Regions from separate parts of the Thioclava litoralis genome, predicted to be linked through region 1. Evidence: riboswitches for the same ligand, from Rfam matches in the RefSeq annotation. Region 1 holds a riboswitch; the other holds the start of a gene.
What was found. A riboswitch is a leader RNA that binds a small molecule or an ion and turns the genes downstream of it on or off. The one in region 1 is predicted to bind thiamine pyrophosphate.

Region 1 (3,410 bases):
AGCAGAAGGCGGGTGATGAAGGGCAGGGACAGCGTGGCGTTGACCACCAGTGTGACCGGCACGAGGAGGCTTGTCGGTGCGGCAAAGGGCTGGATCAGCAGGAAAAGTCCTGTGCCCAGCACCAGCCCCGAGGCGGCCAGTGGCAGCATGGCGGAGCCTTCCGCCCAGCGATGGCGCGGGGCCGCCAGTGCCAGAGGGAGGGCCAATGCCAGCGCCAGCACGGTGGAGCCAAGTGCGATGGTCAGCGAGGTGGCCGCGGCTTTCCAGACCATAAGGGGCAGGGCCGGAAAGGCGGGCAGGCCACGCCAGAGGATCAAACCGATGGGCAGCAGAAGAAACAGTGCGGCAAGGACGATGATGGCTGCATCGCCCGACCGTTGCCAGAGGCTTGACGGGCCATAGAGGGTGGGGCGGTCCAGCCCTGCGCCGAAGCCCGTGGGGGCCGAGATCTTGGCCCCGATCCCCACGGCCAGCACGCAGAGCGCGACCTGCACCAGCGCGAGGCTTGCGGCGCGGCCTGTATCGTAATCGAAGCGGAACGCTTGGTAGATGGCCAGCTCGACCGTGGTGGCCGAGGGGCCTCCGCCCAAGGTCAGCGCAACGGCGAAGCTGCCCAGACAGACGAGGAAGATGGCGATGAAGGCGCCGGGCAGGGTGGCGCGCAGCATCGGGGTTTCGATGTGGCGGCGTCGGGCGGGGCCGTCGAAATCCAGCATCATGGCAAGGCGCAGGCGTTCGGCGGGGATGGCCTGCCAGCCTTGCAGCACCATGCGGGTGGCCAGCGGCAGGTTGAAGAACACATGGGCCAGAATGACCCCATGCGCGCCATAGATGGTCATTGTCGGCAAACCGAGCGCGCCGAGCGCCTGATTGAGCAGCCCGCTACGGCCGAAGACCGCCAGCAGTCCCAGAATGGCGGCGATGACCGGCAGGATGAAGGGCGCACCAAGTGCGGTGATCAGCACGCTGCGCCCGATAAACCGCCGCCGCGCAAGCGCCCGCGCCAGAGGCACCGCCAGCACACAGGAGATCAGCGCCGACGCCGCCGCCTGCCAGAGTGTGAACCACAGCGCCTGCAGGTCCGACCCGCGCAACCCCGTAAGACCGCCCCCGTGCAGGGCGGTCATCAGGATCGGCCCCAGCACCAGAAGCGCGGGGACCAGAGCGACGCAAGCCGCAATCAGCGGAACGCGGCGAGCCATTCGTCCAGTGCGGGCTGGCGCAGGGCCTCGGCCTCGTCTTCGCTATAGAAGATGGTCTTGTTCGGGCGCGGCAGGCTGGCGAATTCGGGCGGCAGGAAGCCTTCTTTGATGATGGCCGGATAGGACCAGTTGGCGGTGGCGATCATCCCCTGGAAATCATCCGACAGCACGTAATCCATGAAATCCTGTGCCAGTTCGGGATGTTTGGAGGTTTTCAGCTGCCCCACCAGCTCGGCCATGAAATAATGGCCTTCCGGGAAGATCGCGGCGGCTTTGGTGTCATCATGCTCGGCGATGATGTGATAGGCCGGCGATGTGGTATAGGACAGCACCATATCCACCTCGCCATCCGTGAAGAGGCCGTAGCTTTCCGACCAGCCGGGGGTCACGGTCAGCACTTTGGGTTTGAGTTTGGCCCATGCTTCGGGCGCGCGGTCGCCATAGACGGCCTTGACCCAGAGCAGCAGCGCCAGCCCCGAAACGGACGAGCGCGGGTCCTGGATGGCGATCTTCAGATCATCGGGGGCATCCAGCAGTTCCTCGAAGCTTTTCGGCGGGTTTTTCAGCTTGGTCTTGTCATAGACAAAGGCGGTTTCGCCCCAGTTGAACGGGATGAAGGTGTCATCGGTCCATTTGATCGGCAGGGTCAGGCGCGAATTGTCTTCATGCGAGGGCGCGAAGAGGCCGGTCTTGCGGGCACGGGCGGTCTGGTCGGTATTGAGGCCGATCACGATATCCGCTTTGGTCTTGTCGCCTTCGAGCATGAGGCGCGAAAGCACGTCACCGGCCACGAATTGCAGGTCGCAGCCGCATCTGGCCTCGAACCCTTTTTCGATCTGCGGGCCGGGACCCCATTCCGAGGTGAAATAATCGGGCGCATAGACCGTGAGAACGGGCAGGTCTTCGGCCTGAGCGCCGCCGGTCGTGGCTGCCAGAAGGGCTGTGCCCGCCACAAGGCGAAGGGCCGTAAGGGGTCGTTTCATCTATGCTCCTCCAATCCGCAGGGGAAGGAGGGCGCGACAGTCCCGTGACCTTCCCTCCGCCGGTGCTAGCCGGTTCAGGTTCGACGGGTTCGCCTTTGGCATCTCAGCCGGACCAAACCGGCACCCCGAGGTGATAGGGCTGTTCTAGTGCAGGGGCCGCATTCGGGCAAGCGCCCCCTGCCGTGTCGTACTGGCCGCTCAAACCGGAGCGCGCCGCTTAATGCGGGCGGGCCAGATGGGCCAGTTTCTCTTCGGCGGCGGGGTCGATGCCCAGATCGTCATCCGCGGTGCCTGCAAGAGGGTTCTCGTAGGTGGCGATGTCAAGCTGGCCTTCGGTTTTGGCCACAATGGCGGTCACCACGGCATCCCCTGTGATATTGACGGCGGTGCGGATCATATCCATCAGCCGGTCAACGCCCAAGATCAGCGCGATGCCCTCGATCGGCAGGCCGACCTGTCCCAGCACCATCGTCAGCATGACAAGCCCCACGCCGGGTACGCCTGCGGTGCCGATCGAGGCCAGAACCGCCATAGCGATCACGGTCAGGTAGCCGGTCAGCCCCAGATCGATGCCGTAGACATTGGCCAGAAAGACCGTGGCCACACCCTGCATGATCGCGGTGCCGTCCATGTTGATCGTGGCCCCGAAAGGAATGCAGAACGACGCCACCGAATTGCGTGCGCCCATACGCTCGGTCACGCAGCGCAGGGTCACCGGAATGGTGGCATTCGAGGAGGCGGTCGAGAAGGCGAAGATCTGTGCCGGACGGATCTTGCGAATGAAGGTGATCGGGCTCAGCCCCGAGAACAGCTTCAAGATCACCATCAGCGTGACAAACAGGTGCAGCAGAAGCGCGCCGGTCAGGGTCAGCACATAGGCCAGCACCGGCAGGAACAGGTCGATCCCCTGTTCTGCGAAGGTCTTGGTGATCAGGCAGAACACGCCCAAAGGCGCGAAGGCCATGACGATGGAGACGATCTTCATCATCACCTCGTTCATATATTCACAGCCCTCGACGAATTTGTCCGATTTCTCGCCCAGCATCAGCACTGCCACGCCCAGCACGATGGTATAGAAGATGATCTGCAACATCTCGCCGCTGGCAAAGGCCTGAACCGGATTGGTCGGCACGATCGAGGCGAAGACATCCCAGACCGAAGGGGCCGTTTTGGCACTAATGCCCGAGGTGTCGATGCCCTCCATTGTGAAGCCTTGGCCCGGCCC
Region 2 (3,410 bases), on a different replicon from region 1:
CACGCCCTTGCGTGGCCGCGTGAAATAGAATGCCCAAAGGGCCTGAACGCAGCGTTAGCGCCTAACGGAAGCCTTCGCAAGGCGGGCAGCCGTGATCTGGCGCACAGAAAACCTGCGCCTCAGTCATAAAAACGAGAGCAATATTTCGAATGCGGCACTGTGGGCGCACAAAAATTTCTGCGCCCACAGTTTTAGGCGTTAGCCTTCGGTCGGTTCGGGGATGTAAAGCGCCCCGCCCTCGCGGAATTTCTCGGCCATCTTGCCCATGCCCTCCTGCCGCTGGGCCTCGGCGCGGATGTCATGGCTGATCTTCATGGAGCAGAATTTCGGCCCGCACATCGAACAGAAATGCGCCACCTTATGCGCCTGCGCGGGCATGGTCTCGTCATGCATCTCGCGCGCGGTATCGGGGTCGAGCCCGATGTTGAACTGATCTTCCCAGCGGAATTCAAACCGCGCACGGCTGATCGCGTCATCGCGGCGCTGCGCCCCCGGATGGCCCTTGGCAAGATCGGCGGCATGGGCGGCCAGCTTATAGGTGATCACCCCCGTCTTCACATCGTCGCGGTCGGGCAGGCCAAGGTGTTCCTTGGGCGTCACATAGCACAGCATCGCCGTGCCGAACCAACCGATCATCGCAGCACCAATGGCCGAGGTGATATGGTCATAGCCCGGCGCGATATCGGTGGTCAGCGGTCCAAGCGTGTAGAAGGGCGCCTCGTGGCAGTGCTTGAGCTGCTCGTCCATATTGGCCTTGATCTTGTGCATGGCCACATGGCCCGGCCCTTCGATCATCACCTGACAATCCTTGGCCCATGCGATCTTGGTCAGCTCGCCCAAGGTGCGCAGCTCGGCAAATTGCGCCTCGTCATTGGCATCGGCAATCGAGCCCGGACGCAGGCCGTCCCCCAGCGAGAAGCTGACATCATAGCGGCGGCAGATGTCGCAGATCTCGTCGAAATGCTCGTAAAGGAAGCTTTCGCGGTGATGATGCAGGCACCATTTCGCCATGATCGACCCACCGCGCGACACAATCCCCGTGACGCGTTTGGCGGTCATCGGGATCATATGCAGACGCACGCCCGCATGGATGGTGAAGTAATCGACCCCCTGCTCTGCCTGTTCGATCAGCGTGTCGCGGAAGATCTCCCATGTCAGATCCTCGGCCACGCCGCCGACCTTTTCCAGCGCCTGATACAGCGGCACCGTGCCGATCGGCACTGGCGCGTTGCGGATGATCCAGTCGCGGATATTGTGGATATTGCGCCCCGTCGAGAGGTCCATCACCGTGTCCCCGCCCCAGCGGATCGCCCAGACCATTTTCTCGACTTCCTCTTCCATCGAGGAGGTCACTGCCGAATTGCCGATATTGGCGTTGATCTTCACCTTGAAGTTGCGCCCGATGATCATCGGCTCAAGCTCGCGGTGGTTGATATTGGCGGGGATGATCGCGCGGCCTTCCGCGATTTCCTGACGCACGAATTCCGGCGTCACCAGATCGGGGAGGTTCGCGCCCATCGGGTCACCATCGCGGGTATAGGCGGCCATACGGCCCTCATTCTCGCGGATGGCGACGAATTCCATCTCGGGGGTGATCACCCCTGCCCGCGCATAGGCGAGCTGCGTCACGGCGCGGTCACCAATCGCGCGCAGCGGCGGACGCTGCACGGGGAACGGCGCCACGAGGCGGTCGCCCTTGGCAAAGCCGTTATCGGCATCGGTGATGGCGCGGCCCTCATATTCCTCGATCTCGCCGCGCGCCTGCAGCCAGCCGCCACGGGTCTCGGGCAGGCCCTTGGTAATGTCGATCTCGGCCAGCGGGTCGGTATAGGGGCCCGAGCTGTCATAGACGCACAGCGCCTCCTCGTTCGAGATCTCGATCTCGCGCATGGGCACGCGCAGCGCGTGGATCTGGCCTTCCTTATGCACCTTGCGCGAGCCGATCAGCGCGCCGGTGGTAATCGTCGGGACGATATCTTTCATGTCGGTCTCCTCTTTCGAAAAGACCCAACCAAAAACTGCGAGGGAATAGGCCACTGCGGGCCGCAAGGGCCAAAGCGGCCCGAAAGGACCGCCCATAGGATATGGAATGCGGAATTGCCCTTCGGTCTTCCTACGCCAGCATCAACTGGGTCAGGTTCAAAGGGTCGCGTCACCGGAATTGCTTCCAATCAGCCTCTCAGTCCCTTAGGCGGGACTCCCCTGACAGGGCCGGAGATTTGCCGAAATAAGATGCGCCGTCAATGGCTATTCACAGATTGGCGCTGTGCAAGGCTGGCCAAAACCGCTCAGGCAGCGCCCGCCGCCGCAACGAAGTCTTTGATAAGAGACGCCTCTTTCACTCCGGGCGCGGACTCGACACCCGAAGACACATCCAGCTGATTGGCCCCTGTGCGCGCAATCGCCAAGGCGACATTCTCGGGGGTCAGCCCGCCCGCCAGCATCCACGGCTTGGACCATTTGCGTCCCGCAATCAGCGTCCAGTCGAACGACAGCCCGTTACCGCCGGGCAAAGCGGCCCCTTTCGGGGCTTTGGCATCCACAAGGATCTGGTCGGCCACGGCCTCATAGGCGGGGATCGCCTCTAGGTCCGAAGGCTCGGCCACGCCCAGGGCCTTCATCACCGGCAGACCATAGCGGGCACGTATCTCGGCCACACGCTCGGGCGTTTCCTTGCCGTGAAGCTGGAGCATATCAAGGGGAACTTGCGCCGTGATGGCATCAAGCTCGGCATCCGTTGCATTGACCACCAGCGCGACCTTGGCCACGCCCAGCGGCACCATCAACGCCAGCTCGCGCGCCTGAGCAATCGTCACATTGCGCGGCGACTTCGGGAAGAAGACAAAACCAGCATAGGCCGCACCACTCCGGGATACGGCCTCGACATGGGCGGGCTTGCTAAGACCGCAGATTTTGACGCGGGGGGCCATAGAGGATCAGCGGGCCGAGGGCGCGCGCTCCAGAACCGCCAGAACATCATCCTGCGGGCCTTCATGGCGCTGCTTGAGATGCCCCAGCTCACGCTCCAGCGCCTTGGCCTTACGGGCCTCTTGTGCGCCGCGCGAGCGGATGCGGTATTCCCGCGCCCATTCCCACACGAAGCCGATCAAGAGCCCCAGCAGAACGCCCGCCATGATCGCCACAAACAACGGCACCTGTAACGACCAGCCAAATCCCAGCACCCCTGCCGTTTCTTCCGGCAGCAGACGCAGCGTGACGATCTGCGTGTTCGACAGAGCGATGACGATAAGAACGACCGCAAGGATCGCAAGGATGGCGTAACGCAGGGCGCGGATCATGTTTATTCTTCCTCCACCCCGTTCAGACGGTCGCGCAGCAGCTTGCCGGTCTTGAAGAACGGGACATGTTTCTCGTTGACATCAACGGAATCGCCAGTGCGCGGGTTCCGT

Region 2: it holds a riboswitch for thiamine pyrophosphate, as region 1 does, so the genes downstream of both, thiC (phosphomethylpyrimidine synthase ThiC) here and thiB (thiamine ABC transporter substrate binding subunit) in region 1, are expected to answer to the same signal.

Annotation. Positions count from the first base shown of each region.
Region 1 is NZ_CP135443.1:871,551-874,960, reverse strand. It holds gene RPE78_RS04255 (thiamine/thiamine pyrophosphate ABC transporter permease ThiP) at 1-1,202, opposite strand, end outside; gene thiB (thiamine ABC transporter substrate binding subunit) at 1,181-2,185, opposite strand; TPP riboswitch at 2,220-2,323, opposite strand; gene RPE78_RS04245 (dicarboxylate/amino acid:cation symporter) at 2,403-3,410, opposite strand, start outside.
Region 2 is NZ_CP135445.1:248,142-251,551, reverse strand. It holds gene thiC (phosphomethylpyrimidine synthase ThiC) at 199-1,983, opposite strand; TPP riboswitch at 2,094-2,214, opposite strand; gene RPE78_RS16970 (phosphoribosylanthranilate isomerase) at 2,289-2,930, opposite strand; gene RPE78_RS16965 (LapA family protein) at 2,937-3,299, opposite strand; gene ihfB (integration host factor subunit beta) at 3,302-3,410, opposite strand, start outside.